DNA from 2 places in the Microbispora sp. CSR-4 genome. Region 2 is predicted to be linked to the other one. Evidence: riboswitches for the same ligand, from Rfam matches in the RefSeq annotation. Region 2 holds a riboswitch; the other holds the start of a gene.
The links. Region 2 has a riboswitch for cyclic di-AMP ahead of FLV34_RS02180 (C40 family peptidase). Riboswitches for the same ligand answer to the same signal wherever they lie in the genome.
Positions count from the first base shown of each region.

Region 1 (7,849 bases), on a different contig from region 2:
GGCTACTACCCCTACAAGCCCTACTGCTCGGTCTGCGACCGCGACCTGACCACGGTCACGTCGTACGACGACGAGACCACGGCGATGTCGTACACCTGCGTGTGCGGCCACAGCGAGACGGTCCTGCTGTCCGAGCACACCCGCGGCAAGCTGGTGTGGAAGGTCGACTGGCCGATGCGCTGGGCGTACGAGGGCGTGATCTTCGAGCCGTCGGGCGTGGACCACAGCTCGCCGGGCTCGTCGTTCGTGGTCGGCGGCCAGATCGTCCGCGAGGTGTTCGACGCGCCGCAGCCGATCGGCCCGATGTACGCCTTCGTCGGCATCAGCGGCATGGCCAAGATGAGCAGCTCCAAGGGCGGCGTGCCGACCCCGGCCGACGCCCTGTCGATCATGGAGCCCGCGTTGCTGCGCTGGCTGTACGCCCGCCGCCGTCCCAACCAGTCGTTCAAGGTCTCCTTCGATCAGGAGATCCAGCGCATGTACGACGAGTGGGACACGCTGACGAAGAAGGTGCAGGAGGGCACGGCGCTGCCGGCCGACCAGGCGGCCTACCGCCGGGCGTCGAGCACGGCCTCCCGGGTCCTGCCCGAGACGCCGCGGCGGCTGCCTTACCGGACGCTCGCCTCGGTCGTGGACATCACGACCGGAGACGAGGAGCAGACGCTGCGTATCCTGCGCGCGTTCGACCCGGAGATCGGCGGGCTCGACGAGCTGCGGCCGCGGCTCGATCGCGCCCAGCACTGGGTGAACACCTACGTGCCCGCCGAGGAGCGCACACAGGTGCGCGAGACGCCCGACAAGGAGCTGCTCGACACGCTCGGCGAGCAGGACCGCGAGTCGCTGCGCCTGCTGGTGGAGGGACTCGACGCGCACTGGTCGCTCGACGGGCTGACCACGCTCGTCTACGGCGTGCCGAAGGTGCAGGCCGGGCTCGACATGGACGCCAAGGTGGCCACGCCCGAGCTGAAGGCGGCCCAGCGGGCCTTCTTCGCCCTGCTCTACCGGCTGCTCGTCGGCCGCGACACCGGCCCGCGGCTGCCCACGCTGCTGCTGGCCGTCGGCCGCGACCGGGTGCGCGAGCTCCTCGGCCGCGCCTGATCGCCGCCTTCGACAAAAGGGCCGGACGGCGTCGCCGTCCGGCCCGCGGCATGCCCGGCCGGGCATGCCGGAAGGGGAAACCAGCGCGCCGGGGAACCCAGAGCATCGGGAAACGCAGCGCGCCGGGGAACCCAGAGCATCGGGAAACGCAGCGCGCCGGGGAACCCAGAGCATCGGGAAACGCAGCGCGCCGGGAACCCAGGGCGCCGGAAAACGCAGGGGATCGGGAGACTCAGGGCAGCAGGACCAGCCGGCCGCGCAGGCCGCCCTTCCGCAGGCGTTCGTACGCCTCGGCCGCCCGCTCCAGCGGGTAGGTGCCGGCGACCCGCAGGCTCAGCCGTCCCGCCTCGGCCAGCTTCGCGACGTCCCGCAGCTGGGCCGCGTCGGCGCGGATGAACACCGTGGAGACCCGGATGCCGCGCAGCGGCACGGGGGCCAGCCCGGCGTTGACGGCGACGAACGCGCCCCCGTTGCGCACGGCGTCGAGCGCGGGCAGGCCGACGAGCGCCGCGTCCACCAGGCCGTGCACGCCGCCGGGAACGGCGGCCCTGACCGCGGCCGCCAGGTCGGCGCCCCTCGGCACGAACCACTCCGCGCCGAAGCCCCGCACCACCGTCTCGTCGCCGGGCGCGGCGACCGCCGCGACCCGGAGCCCCCGCGCCACGGCCAGCTCCACGAGATAGCCGCCGACGCCGCCCGCCGCCCCCGTGACGAGCAGGGTCTCGCCCTCGGCGAGCCCGGCGAGGTCGAGTGCCTGGACGGCGGTGAGCGCGTTCAGCGGCAACGTGGACGCCTCGGGCGCGGCCACCCCCACGGGCGCGGGAGCCACCGCCGTCTCGTCCAGCACCACCAGGTCCGCCTGGGCCTTGAGCGGGTCGGTCAGCCGGTCCGACAGCCCGATGACCCGCTCGCCCGGCCGCAGACCCGTCACCCCCGGCCCGGCCCGGTCGACCACGCCCGCGACGTCCCAGCCGAGCGCGTACGTCTCCTGGTGCGGCATGAGCCCGTTGTCGGCGAGGACGCCCGCGGCCGTGGCCAGGTCGACAGGGTTGACGGCCGCCGCCTCGACCCTGATCCGCACCTGCCCCTGCCCCGGATCCGGCTCCCGCACGTCGACGATCCGTACGGCTCCATCCCGTGCCATCAGTGCTCTCATGAGCGTCTTTCTCCTTTCGCGATGGCACGGAGCGTAGGAAGATCTACTCTCTTTCGGTAAGAAGGCACCTGGAAGTGCGTAAGGGAGGAGAAGGGAAGACATGGCGACTCAGACGGCGGCCGAGCGGCGCGAGGAGGCGCGTCAGCGCTACAACGCCTACGTCGCGACCTGCCCGTCCAGGAAGCTGCTCGACACGCTCAGCGACAAGTGGGTGAGCCTGGCGCTCACCGCGCTCGCCGGCGGCCCGCGCCGCTACAGCGAGTTGGCGAGGACGATCGCCGGAGTCAGCCAGAAGATGCTCACGCAGACGTTGCGGACGATGGAACGCGACGGCCTGGTGTCACGCACGGTCACTCCGTCGGTGCCGGTGAGGGTCGACTATCGGCTCACGCCGCTGGGCGAGGACCTCATGCCGCTGCTCGAAGCGATCAAGCGCTGGGCCGAGATCCACATGGAGGATGTCGAAGCGGCCAGGCAGGCGTACGACCGCCGCTCCGGCCACCGACCTTGACGACCTTCAGGCGAGGCGTTTACCTTCCCTGAAGGGTGGGCCGACGACATCGTCGTGGGGGAGGGCGGACGATGGGTGTTCCCGAGGTCGTCTACCGAGGTGACAATCCTGCCTCGGACCTTGAGCGTGCCGGTCTCACCGAAGAGGATCTGCTTCTCCTCGCGGAGCTGGCCAAGGGAGTGACAGCAGACCGGGTGGGCCGCAGTCTCGACGTCAGCGGCCGAACCGTGCGGCGCCGGTTGCGGTGCATCTGCGACCGCATCGGTGTGGCGACGGCGATCGAGGCGGTCGCCTGGGCGGCACGCCGCCGCCTCATCTGAGTGTTTCATCTAAGCGCGTTATCCGACTGCGTTGTCCGGCCGCGTTCGCTGCGAAAGGGACCGGCGCCCCTCCAACGGAGGAGGGGCTCTCCGAAAAGGCCCCCGGAAAGGCTCCCCGGGAAGGCTCCCCGGAAAGGCCCCCGGGAAGGCTCCGTGGAAGAGCGCCCGCAGACAGAGGCCCTCGCAGACCGAGGCGCTCCGTAGACGAAGGGCTCCGTAGACCGAGGCCCCTGTGACAGAGGCTCCGTGGTCAGAGGCCCCGTGGTCAGAGGCCCCGTGGCCAGAGACTCAGTCGGCGACGCGCACCGCGCCCGCGAACGGCCGGCCGTCGATCTTCGCGATGTGGACGACGTCTCCTGTGCGCGGCGCGTGGATCATGTAGCCGTTGCCGATGTAGATGCCCACGTGGTGCAGGTCGGAGTAGAAGAACACCAGGTCGCCGGGGCGGAGCTGGTCACGCGGGATGTGCGTGCCGGCCGTCCACTGGTCGCCCGTGTAGTGCGGCAGGCTGATCCCGACGGACTGGTAGGCCGCCATGACCAGGCCGGAGCAGTCGAAGGAGCCGGGCCCATCGGCGCCCCACACGTACGGCTTGAGCTGCTGCGCGAGGGCCCAGCGCGCCGCCTGGGCGGCCTTGCCGTCACCGATGATGGGGAAGTCCGTCCTCGTGCGCGTCTCTCTGCCGATCGTCTGGGAGACCTGCCGGTAGAGGCTGCTCTCGGTCTTCTTGATCAGACTGGTGATCTTGTCGCGCCGGGCGTCGAGGCCGCTGAGGAGCTTCTTGACCTCGGCCTGCCGGGCGGAGGCGCTCTGCCTGGCCCGCGCGGCGGCGTCCATGGCCTTGGTGACCTCCGCGACCTCCTGGCTCTGCTGCAGCTCCAGCGCGTACGTCGTGGAGGCCTGGTCGAGGTAGCGCCGGGGGTCGATGTCGCTGTCGATGAGCGCGAGCGCGTTGCCGAGCCCGTTGGTCATGTAGGAGTGCTGCGCGAGGGCGCTCGCCTTCTGCCGGCGGACCTCCAGCTCGGCCTCGCTCTTGGCAAGGTTCTTCTTGGCGAGGTCGGCGGACCGCTCGGCCGCCTTCAGACGCACCCGCTCGCCGTTGTACTGCTCGGTGAGCGTCTCGATTTCGTCGTAGAGGTCCTCGACCTGCTTGGTGAGCTGCTTGAGGCTCGGCTTCGGGTCGGCGGTGGCGCTGACGACCGGGGCGCCGAACGTGATCGCGCTGATCGCGAGTCCGACGAACGCCAAACGGCGGAGGGGACCCGGACCGGCCGTGCCGGATCCGGATCGCCGGCCGCGGGCGTGCCTGCCCGCCGGCCTCTTGCCACGCATGCGCAACCGAGCTCCTCTCCCATGTGCGCCCCGCGGCGGGCCCGTCGTCGAGACGGGGCCGTACGGCGGGGCGCTGCTGAGCGCCTACCGGGTTAGCTGACGGGTTCGGGCCGGAGTAGCCCTACCTGGCGGATTCACCCCTTGTCGATCTGAGACCGAACCGATCCTGGATCCTGCAGTTGGGTCCCCGGCTCCCCTTCGCACTCGGTGCTTCGAAGATTCGGCGCCCGGTCGCCGCGAGCGCTCACGATGACCGGCATCGTCGCTGGACGATAGTGCACCGCGAGTTCTTGCTCAACCAGAACTCCGAAACCCGTCTAGGTTTGACAACCAAAGGATCACGGTCGGATCACGGGATCGGTTGTGAAACGTCCGTGTTCACAAGGGTTTGGAGCGATCCGAGAGTTTGGATGTGCTGCTCGGGCTGGTGAAAAAACTGGGACAAAAGTGGACAGTGGCCTTGGGGTGTGACCGTGCGTCCGTCCGCGTCCGGGCGGCTACACACGGTCAGAACTCATGTGGGGTCTGGCGTTTGGGGATGACCGTTATCCGGGGGACGCTCCGCGCATGGGATCAGGCCGCGCTGCGGCTAGGCTGACCGGTCATGGAGCAGGTCGCCGCGCAGACGCCCAGTGAGTCGGGTGCCACGGCCGTGACGGTGCGCCGGGCCAGGACGCCGGACGTCCGGGCGATCCGGCGTCTCGTCGACGCGTACTCCGGCAACGGGCCCCGCCTGCTCAAGAAGAGCACGGTCACGCTGTATGAGGACGTCCAGGAGTTCTGGGTGGCCGAGACGGCCGGGCAGGTCGTCGGCTGCGGCGCGCTGCACGTGCTGTGGGAGGACCTCGCCGAGATCAGGACCGTCGCGGTGGACCCCGCGGCGCGCGGCGGGGGCATCGGCCACCGGATCGTCGCCGCGCTCATCGAGACCGCCAGGGACCTCGGCGTGCGGAGGGTCTTCTGCCTCACGTTCGCGGTGGACTTCTTCGCCAGGCACGGTTTCCGGCCCATCCAGGGCACCCCGGTCTCCCCTGAGGTCTACGCGGAGCTCCTGGCGTCGTACGACGAGGGTGTCGCCGAGTTTCTCGACCTGGAGCACGTGAAGCCGAACACGCTGGGGAACACCCGGATGTTGCTGCACCTCGACCGTCATTGATCACCATTGATGGGCATTGATCATCGATCTTGACGGTGGTTGTCGACTGTTGCAAAGGTGACTGTTGATACGCCTGTCGCTACTTTTGGCAATATCAGCGTGTGCTACAGACGTGCGGCGCATGCGTCTTCGAAACGAGGTGACACGGTGAGCACCGGACAGCCGCCGTACCCCCAGGACGAGTCGGACGGAACGCCACCGCCGTCATCGAACCCCGGGTACAACACGGACAGACAACCCCAGGAATACGACCCCGACGTCACGGTGGTCAGCTATCGCGGGCAGCACACGGGTCCGCAGCAGCCGCCCGCCTACGACCCCGCTCAGGGCGGCTACGGCCAGCAGCAGGGCTACGGCGCCCAGCAGCAGCCGTACGGCCAGCAGGGCTATGGTCAGCAGGCCCCGCAGGCCCAGCAGCAGTACGGCCAGCAGACCGGTCCCCAGGACTACGGCCAGCAGCAGGGCTATGGGCAGCAGCAGGGTTATGGTCAGACCGGGCCGCAGCAGGGTCACCCCCAGCAGGGCTATGGTCAGACCGGCCCGCAGCAGCCGTACGGCCAGCAGCAGGGCTACGGCGCTCAGCAGCAGCCCGGTTACGGTCAGCAGGGTTACGGCCAGCCGCAGGCCCAGCAGCCATATGGTCAGGACCAGTACGGCCAGCAGCAGGGCTATGGGCAGCAGCAGGGTTATGGCCAGACCGGGCCGCAGCAGGGTCACCCCCAGCAGGGCTATGGTCAGACCGGCCCGCAGCAGCCGTACGGCCAGCAGCAGGGCTACGGCGCTCAGCAGCAGCCCGGTTACGGCCAGCAGGGCTACGGCCAGCCGCAGGCCCAGCAGCCGTACGGCCAGGACCAGTACGGGCAGCAGCAGTTCGCCCAGCCGAGCCCCCAGGCGGGCTATGGGCAGCAGCCCGGTTATGGCCAGCAGCCGTACGGCCAGCCCGCCTATGGTCAGCCCGGCTACGGCCAGCCGTACGCGCCCGCCGGCCCGATCCCGCCCGGCGCCCCGGCTCCGCTCGCGGAGTGGTGGCAGCGTCTCGTCGCCCGCATCATCGATGGCGTGATCGTCGGTATTCCGCTCGGGATCATCACGGTCGTGGTCGCGGCCATCGTCGTCACCAACGCGAGCGTCGACATTAGGAGCGGGGTTTACAACCCCGGAAGCGGTTACTTCCTGGCGTCGCTGCTCACGGCGATCCTGGGCGGCCTCGTCATGGTCGTCTACGAATTCCTCATGCTGCGGGCACAGGGCCAGACGCTCGGCAAGAAACTCATGGGCATCAAGGTCGTCCGGGTCGGAGGCACTCTCGACGCGGGTGGGCTTCCGCAGGACGCGGCGCTCAAGCGGGCCGGCGTGCTCTACGCTTTCGAGTTCCTGCAGTGGATTCCCGTTATCACCTACATCGCCAACCTCGGCACTCTTCTGAACGTGCTGTGGCTGTTGTGGGACAAGCCGCTGCATCAGGCGCTCCATGACAAGGTCGCCAACACCGTAGTGGTCAAGGTCAAGTAAGACGACGGACGGGGTCGATGGAACGGACCATCGGCCCCGTTTTTCTATGGGTCGCTATGGCTCCGATCGCACCACGCCCGCGTGGCTGTGACGGAAAATCCTTGCGGCCTCTACGGGGCATGTCATGCTTGGGTTACCGTCCCGAGAGGTGCCCAATGACCGCGAGACCGCCCCCGGCGCCAATCCTTAAGACTCGCCCCCGCCGTCTCCGGGGTCATATCCCCCACGGGCGGCTTAAGGAACCGTCAGGGGCGCTTATGGGGCCGTATGGAGCCGCACAGGCCCTTATGGCTCTCCCCGATGCCCGCCCGCTCCGGCCGCCCGGAGGCGGCGTCCGCGGAATGCGGGGATCGTTTGGCCGTGGGAAACTCCGGCGCCACGACCGTCCGGGCCGTCCGCGTGATTGTGCCCCCCGCTCCTTTTTTCGATCTTCGGACCTCCCTCTTGTCGATCTTGACGGAACCGGTGGTCCACTCTTTTTACGAGGCTTCCGGGCTGTGACGATCTGCTTGCGCGTATATCACGCAAGGCGTGCACGCCGTACGAGAAGGGTGCCGGGCTCCTTGTGAAGATCCGGCCGCCGTGACGCGGCTCCTCGTTTCAGCCGAGCTCTTCAACGGCCGTACGTCCCCGGTCCGGCCCTTTTCCGCGGGGTGTGTTTGCCGCTTGACGCGTGTTCCCCCACGCCTGTCCGTACGGATCGTCAGGTTCCTCACCTGCGGCTACGGCATGTTGTGGGAGGCGTGACCCCGTCGCCGGCCGTG
Region 1 is NZ_VJVX01000030.1:1,504-9,352, reverse strand. It holds gene lysS (lysine--tRNA ligase) at 1-1,098, shown strand, start outside; gene FLV34_RS21960 (NADP-dependent oxidoreductase) at 1,331-2,254, opposite strand; gene FLV34_RS21955 (helix-turn-helix domain-containing protein) at 2,355-2,765, shown strand; gene FLV34_RS21950 (LuxR C-terminal-related transcriptional regulator) at 2,837-3,085, shown strand; gene FLV34_RS21940 (NlpC/P60 family protein) at 3,374-4,333, opposite strand; cyclic di-AMP (ydaO/yuaA leader) riboswitch at 4,484-4,637, opposite strand; gene FLV34_RS21935 (amino-acid N-acetyltransferase) at 5,022-5,573, shown strand; gene FLV34_RS21930 (RDD family protein) at 5,721-7,085, shown strand.
Region 1: linked by a shared signal. The riboswitch ahead of FLV34_RS21940 (NlpC/P60 family protein) and the one ahead of FLV34_RS02180 (C40 family peptidase) in region 2 are both predicted to bind cyclic di-AMP.

Region 2 (7,849 bases):
ACAAGCTCGTGTACGGCAAGCTGCGGGCGGCCACGGGCGGCGCGCTGACGGCGGCCGTCTCCGGCGGCTCGGCCCTCGGCGAGCGGCTCGGCCACTTCTTCCGCGGCGTGGGCATCGAGGTGTTCGAGGGCTGGGGGCTCACCGAGACCAGCGCGCCCTCGACCGTCAACATCCCGGGCGCCAACAAGATCGGCACGGTCGGCAAGCCGTTCCCCGGCGTGAGCATCCGGATCGCCGACGACGGCGAGATCCTCGTGAAGGGCCGCCACGTCTTCGACGGCTACTGGAACAACGAGCGCGCCACCAAGGAGGCGATCGACCCGGAGGGCTGGTTCCACACCGGGGACGTCGGGCAGCTCGACGAACACGGCTACCTGAGCATCACCGGCCGCAAGAAGGAGATCCTCGTCACCGCGGGCGGCAAGAACGTCGCCCCTGCGCCGCTTGAGGACGCCATCCGGGCGCACCGCCTGATCAGCCAGGTCATGGTCGTCGGCGACGGCAGGCCGTTCATCGGGGCGATCGTCACCCTCGACCACGAGGCGATGGAGCAGTGGAAGGAGGCCAACAGCCGCTCCGGCGCGTCCATGGCCGAGCTGTGCTCCGACCCGGCCGTCATCGCCGAGGTGCAGCAGGCGGTGGACGACGCCAACCGGATGGTCTCCAAGGCCGAGCAGATCAAGAAGTTCAGCATCCTCGACATCGAGCTGAGCGAGGAGAGCGGCCACGTCACGCCGAAGCAGTCGATCAAGCGACACGTCGTGGCCCGCGACTTCGCCAAGCAGATCGACGAGCTGTACGGCGACTGAGCGGCGACCTGGACACCGCGGGTGCGCCGGGCGCGCCGACGGAACTCCTGAAAGTTTCATCGGCGTCGGCGCACCCTCCGGACGGCGCGGGCCGCGGTCGCGCGAGAGGACCGGGACGGCCGGGGACATGCGGTGATCAGCCCCCTATGGGAGTGGGTCTTCTTCGCCGCCGGTGACGGACGACCTGCGGCGACGCCGCGCCGGCCCTGTTGACCACCGGAAACATCGCAGCCGTCCCGCAGCAGCGCGTTTCGCTTGGTTATGCTCCAAGCGCATCCATGATCATTGTCTGGAGAGGGGCGGGCGATGAGCGACAGAGCCGGCAGATGGAACTGGACGCACCGCGATCCCGACTACCTCCCCCCGGAGATCGACACCACGAAGCCCAGCATCGCGCGGGTGTACGACGCGTTCCTCGGCGGCAAGGACAACTTCGCGGTGGACCGCGCGGTCGCCACGGAGGGCATGCGGCACTTCCCCGACCGCGGCGAGGGCGCCCGCAACAACCGGGCCATGCTGTTCCGCGGCGTGAAGTACATGGCCGAGCAGGGCATCGACCAGTTCCTCGACATCGGCTCGGGCCTGCCCACGATGGACAACACCCACTCGGTCGCGCAGCGGATCGATCCCGCCGCGAAGGTCGTCTACGTGGACAACGACCCCATCGTGCTGGCCCACGCGCGGGCGATCCTGCAGACCGACAAGCGCACCCGCGTGATCACCGCGGACATGCGCGAGCCCGAGGTGATCCTCGGCCACCCCGAGGTCGATGGCTTCCTCGACTTCTCCCGCCCCATCGGCCTGCTGCTGGTCGCCGTGGTCCACCACCTCGCCGACGAGGAGGACCCCGACGGCCTCGTGGACACCTACAAGGCCCGCCTGGCACCCGGCAGCTACATGCAGCTCACCCACTTCTGCTCCTGCGCGCCGGAGATGCGCGAGCTGGAGGCGGTGCTGCTGCAGATGCTGGGCACCGGCCGCGCCCGCGACATGCCCGAGATCGTGCGGTTCTTCGACGGCCTCGAACTGATCGAGCCCGGCGTGGTGCACGTGCCCGAGTGGCGTCCCGAGAAGCCCGTGAGCTACCCCCTCGACCTCGGCGGCATCTGCGTCGCCGGCGGCGTGGGCCGCAAGCCCTGACCGGCCGGAACGACCTCGCGGGCGTGCCCACGAGGCGGCCGCACAGCGGGCGTGCTCCCGGCTGAGGCAGCCACAAAGCGGGCATGCTCCCGGCTGAGGCAGCCATACAGCGGGCCGTGCCCACCGGCTGAGGCTGCCTCACAGCAGCGCGGCGAACCGGGCCGCGACGAGGTCCCAGCGCCACTCCTCCTCGATCCAGGCCCGGCCCCGCTCGCCCATCGCGCGGGCGCGGGCGGGGTCGGCCAGCAGATCGCCCACCGCGGCGGCCACCGCCGTGTGCGACGTGCCGTCGACCACCAGGCCCGTCTCGCCGTGCCGTACGGCGTCGGGGGCGCCCCCGGAGGAGCCCGCGACCACGGGCAGCCCGGTGGCCGACGCCTCCAGATAGACGATGCCGAGGCCCTCCACGTCGAGCCCGCCGAACCTGCTGCGGCAGGGCATGGCGAACACGTCGCCCGCGTCGTAGTAGGCCGGGAGGGACGCCCAGGGCACGGACCCGGTGACGACCACCGAGCCGCGCAGGCCGGCCCCCGCCGCCGTCCGTTCCAGCGACCGCCGCAGCGGGCCGCCGCCGACCAGCAGCAGGACCGCGCCGGGAACCCGCCGCAGAACGAGCGGCCAGGCCCGCAGCAGCACGTCCTGGCCCTTGCGCGGCACCAGCCGGGAGACGCACACGACCACCGGCCGGTCGCCCAGGCCGAGGGACGCGCGGATCCGGTCGCCGCCCGCCCCCGGACGATAGAGGGTCGTGTCCACGCCGGGCGCGAGCCGTACGAGCCGGGAGGCGGGCACGACCCGGGCGATCCGGCGGCGGGTGTACTCGCCGAGATAGGTCACGATGTCGGCCCCCGCCCCGATGCGGCGCAGCAGGGCGCGCGCGCCCGGCAGGCGGGCCCACGACGCCTCGTGCCCGTGGGTGAGCATGACGATGCGGCCCGCGCCCGCGGCGCGCAGGCCGGGAGCCAGCAGCCCCAGCGGCGCCGCCGCGCCGAAGACGACGGTCGCGCCGTCCTCCACCAGCGCCGCCGCCCGTCGCGCCACCGCGCGGGTCGGCAGCATCAGCGAGGAGGGATGCCGGACCACCTCGTACGGCTGGCGGGCGTCGAACTCCTCACACCCCTTCCAGCGCGGGGCGTACACGACCACGGAGCCGGGCGGCCTGCGCACGGCGAGGCCGTGCACGAACGCCTGGATGCCGCCCGGTCTGGGCGGGAAGTCGTTCGTGACGATCAGCGTCCGCTTCGTCATCCTCACCCCCGCTGCCGGCGTGATCACGCGGTCCCCCCGCGCCGCCCGAGAACGCATTGTCGCAGTCCCGGCCGGGTCGTCGCGGTCGGACGATCAGGTCCGGGCGAGCTGCTCGCGCGACCACGACCGCCAGGCGCGGGTCAGGTCGCCGGCGGTCAGCCCGAGCTCCTCCCGCAGGGCGGCGCCGATCTCCTCGCGCAGCGCGGCGCGATAGAGGGCGACCAGCCTCGGCTCGCCGAACCGGGCCGCGATGTAGCGGCAGGCGAGCCACGCCTCCTCGTACGCCTGGGCGGGCCTGGCGGCGAAGTCGGCGGGCCCCGGCAGGCCGCCGAGCGCCGCCCTCCCGGCCGCGACGTCGGCGGCCAGCTCGGCGGCGACCGTACGGACCGGCAGCCCGCTGTCCAGGTAGCCCACGTAGTCGGCGAAGCCCTCCATGAGCCACATCGGCACCGTGCGGCGGCCGGCGGTCGCGACGTGCGTCAGCTCGTGGGTCATGACGACCAGGCGGCCGGTCGCGGACAGGCGGGCGAACGCGGCCGGCTGCACGATCACCCGGTCGCCGGTGGCGACGGCCGCCAGGCCGTCCACCTTCGCCGGCGCGGCCAGCACGGCGGCCTGCTCCTCGGTGCGCGGCACCAGGACCACCGCGCCGCCGAGCCCGCCCCAGACCCTCGTGACCGTACTGCCCGCGCGGCCGGCCAGCGCGGCGATCTCGGCGACCAGCGGCCGGGGCGACCCGACGACGACGGCGCGCTCGCCGCGGGCGACCGAGGCGCCGGTCCACATGCCGGGATGCTCGCGTACGGCGGCGCGGGCGTCGAGCCGCAGGGCGCGCAGCGGGTCGGGCGGCGCCGCGGCGGCGGGCCCGGCCAGCAGCGCGGCCAGCGCGACGGCCACGGCCGCGATCCGGCGGGGAGTGGCCCCGGCGGGTCCGGGCCGGCTCCGGCCGGCTCCGGCACGCACGCCCGGCGCGCACGCGGGCACGCCGCTCGTGACAGTCACGCCGTGCATGGTAGCCAGCGCATGTCACGGCCCCGCCCACCTCGGCGAGGTGGACGGGGCCGTAAGGACGGCGCCGGTCGAGGGGGCTTGGTGACCGGTGCCCGTCAGACGCCCGGCCGGACGGCACCCACGAAGGTGCTCCTCCGGTAGGCGTCCAGCTTGTCGATCCTGACCCGCGTGCCGCTGTGCGGGGCGTGGATCATCCTGTTGTGCCCGACGTACATGCCGACGTGGCCGCCGCCGCTGGTGAAGATGAGGTCACCGGGCTCGAAGTGCCCCCAGGACACCTTCTTCCTGACCGCGCTGCGGATGGACCACGTCGTGCGCGGCAGCCGTACGCCGGCCTTGCGCCAGGCGTACTGGACCAGGCCCGAGCAGTCGAACGCGCCCGGTCCCGTGGCTCCGTAGCGGTAGGGGTCGCCGATCTGCTTCTCGGCGGCCTTCACCGCGCGCCGGGCCCTGGCCCGCTGGAGCGAGGCCCTGCTGATCTTCCGCTTGGCGGTGTGCCTCTTGGTCCGCTTCTTCGCGGCGGCGTTGCGGGCGGCGGTCTTCGCGCTCTCCTCGGCGCCCGTCTTCGTGGCCGTCTTCGTGGCCGTCTTGGTGGCCGTCTTCGTCGCCGTGGCCGTCGTGACGACCGTGACCGTCGCCGGGTCGGCCGCCGGGTCGGCCGCCGTGCCGGCTGCCGCCGCCGGATGTGCTCCAGCGACACCTACGGATGCCGTCAACGCGGCACCACTAACGGCAATTCGGGCAAGACGGGACAGACTGGGGGTGGTAGACAGGATCTCTCCTCGGGTCTTCCGCTCACGCCTACCGGGTTAGCTGACGGGTTCGGGCGGGGAAGTCGCCCTACGGCGCGCGATGCGCCGATTCACCCCGGACCTTCGCGTGAAGGTCGGTGGTTCCCCGGCTCCGTGCCTCCTGACTGCACGGACTCGGCTGGCCATCGGCGTCGGGGGGATCCCACGGGGGAGGGTGATGAAGGACGCCGATGCCGCTGGATGACTGCGACCGGCCGGCCGGACCGGGACGCACGGCGGCGAGGCGTGCTCGCCGCGGCCCAGAAGCTACCCAGGACTCGCGGCGTTCGGCAAAGCGCTCCAGCCGGATAAAGGTCGCATAACGAAGGCCGCGGAGAAGAAATCGCAGCTTACCCACACCGCGAATGCGCCAAATGTGACCCTGCCCACAATTTGCACAACAAGCGCCGATGGGGTCACATTTGCCGCGTCAGTCACAGATCGTCACGGAGACGGCGGGACCGTCAGGGGCGCACGGCTCCGATCGCGTGATACTCGGCGAGTGTGACGACTTTCACAACATCGCCGGTCTGCGGGGCATGAACGACCTTCCCGTCGCCGGCGTAGATGCCGACGTGCCCGTATCCGGCGTGCCAGAGCAGGTCGCCCGGCTGGAGGTCGTCGAGCGAGACCCGGCGGCTCGCGCCCCAGGCCCACTGCTCGTAGCTCGTCCGGGGCAGCCGGACGCCCGCCGCCGCCCACGCGGCCTGCACGAGCCCGGAGCAGTCCCAGGCGCCCGGTCCGGTGCCCCCGTAGCGGTAGGGCTTGCCGATCTGCTTGTAGGCGAACTGGAGGGCGGCCAGCGCGTTGCCGGACGCCGGCCCGTTGTAGACGACGCCGGCGCTGTTGGGGTTGCCGGGGTTGAACGTCCCGAGCGAGCGCAGCAGCTTCATCTGCTCCCGGACGAGCTTGTCGACCTTCTCCTTCTCGTCCGCCAGCTCGTCCTTGACGTCGGCGGCCTCCTTGTAGACCTGCTTGCTCTGGTTGCGGCGGTTCTTGAGGTCCTTGATGGCGCCCTCGTACGCCTTGAGCCGCCCGGCCCGCTCGGCCGACATGTGGTTGAGCGTGGCGAGGCCGCTGAGCATGGCGTCGGGGTTGGAGCTGTAGAAGACGCCGCCCCACGACCCCATGTCGCCGACCTGGTAGCTGCTGACGGCCATCGAGACCAGCCCGGAGCGTAACTCCTCGACCCGGGCGTTCTGCTTCTTGTAGTCCTCGTTGATCGTGAGGTACTTCTGCCGGGCCTTCTTCCACTTCTCGTTGGCCGCGTTATAACGGTCCACGAGCTGGTCGGCCTGCGCGTTGAGCTTGCTCAGCTTCGCTTTCACCTGCGCGACAGTGGGCTTCGGATCCGCCTGCGCGCCCGTCATCGGAGTGAGCAGGACCACGGCGGCCAGACCGGCGGCCACCGGCACACGCCCTCGCACTGAGCCCCCTTGAGGATAAACCTCTTTGATCGACGAAACCTGCGGCGCGACTCTATCTAGGCGATCTTGAAGCTTCAACCTATTCGCAGGTATTCGCGGCAGTCGTCACCTACTGTGACGTCGCAGGTCCGGGGCGTGCGCGGGACGCGTCAACCGCGGCCGAGACGGCGCAGCAGCAGGATCGAGGGCACCGGCCGGGCGCCCATGCGGCGCACCGACTCGGCCACCTCCCGGTCGGAGGAGACGACCGCGATGGCCCGCCCCGGCGGCTCCGCCCGCACCAGCGTGCGGATGAGGTCGTCGGCGATCTCCCCGGGCGCGCTGAACATCACCCGCACCCCGCGCGGCGCGGACACCTGGACGGGCCCGTTCAGCTCGGCGCCGTCGAACACGCACGTCACCTCCGCCCGCGTCTGCACGGCGAGCCCGCCGAGCCCGGTCAGCAGCCGGGCCCGCTGGTCGGCGAGGGTCAGCGACGGATAACCGGTCTTGGTCACGTTGTAACCGTCGACGATCAGATGCAGGTGAGGGATGGCCAGGAGCTGGTCGAGAAGCTGCGGGTCGTCGTTGGCCAGCGCCCGCGCGGGCACGGCCGTCACGCCCGGCTCGCCGGGCACCACCGCGTTCACGTAGTCGGCCGGCCTGCTGATCGTCGTGGGCAGGCCGAGCTCCTTGCGCAGCCCGGAGGCGGCGTCCTGGAGCGCGTCAAGCAGCACCCGCACCCGGGCGTCCTCGATGCTGCGGCCCTCGCGGGCGGCCCTGCGGCTGGCCTCGAGCTGGCGCTCGGCGTCCGCCAGGCGCTCCTTGAGCCGGCGCAGCTCGGTCTCGGCCGCGCCGTTGGCGCTCGCGGCCCTGGCACGCGCCTCGGCCGTCTCGGCCTCCAGCTCGGCCGCCCTGGTCTCGGCGGCCTTGACCCGCTCGCGGGCGTCGTGCAGCTTGCGCCGCAGGTCGGAGTTCTCCGCGCGGGCGGCCTTGAGCTGCTCGCGCACCCGGTCGATCTCCTCCTTGGCGGAGGCACGCTGCGCCGCGAGCTGCTCGCGCAGCCGCGTCTCCGCCTGCTCCCGCTGGGTGCCCGCGGCGGCGGCCTGCTCAAGGTCGGTCCGCGCCTGCTCGACCAGGTCCGGCCAGCCGGGCGGGCGGGTCAGGTAGGCCGCCGCCGCGACCAGCACCGGCTCGGCCGCCGGGGGCACCGTGCCCTCGGCCAGGCTCCCCACCAGCTCGGGCCAGGCGGTCTCCACCGCCTCGGCCACCCGCTCGCGGAACTCCTTGTCGTTTTCCAGCTGGGCCGCGATCGGCGCGCTGCCAAGACGGGCGCGCTTGCGCGGGTCGAACCTGGCGATGTTGCGCAACGGCGGCGGCACGGCCGCGGCGGGCATCGAGCCCAGCACCTGCGCGGCGACCTCCACCACGTGTAAACGGACCT
Region 2 is NZ_VJVX01000001.1:461,029-468,877, forward strand. It holds gene FLV34_RS02160 (long-chain fatty acid--CoA ligase) at 1-809, shown strand, start outside; gene FLV34_RS02165 (SAM-dependent methyltransferase) at 1,116-1,949, shown strand; gene FLV34_RS02170 (glycosyltransferase family 4 protein) at 2,088-3,197, opposite strand; gene FLV34_RS02175 (hypothetical protein) at 3,291-4,199, opposite strand; gene FLV34_RS02180 (C40 family peptidase) at 4,304-4,924, opposite strand; cyclic di-AMP (ydaO/yuaA leader) riboswitch at 4,996-5,150, opposite strand; gene FLV34_RS02185 (C40 family peptidase) at 5,464-6,426, opposite strand; gene FLV34_RS02190 (NYN domain-containing protein) at 6,576-7,849, opposite strand, start outside.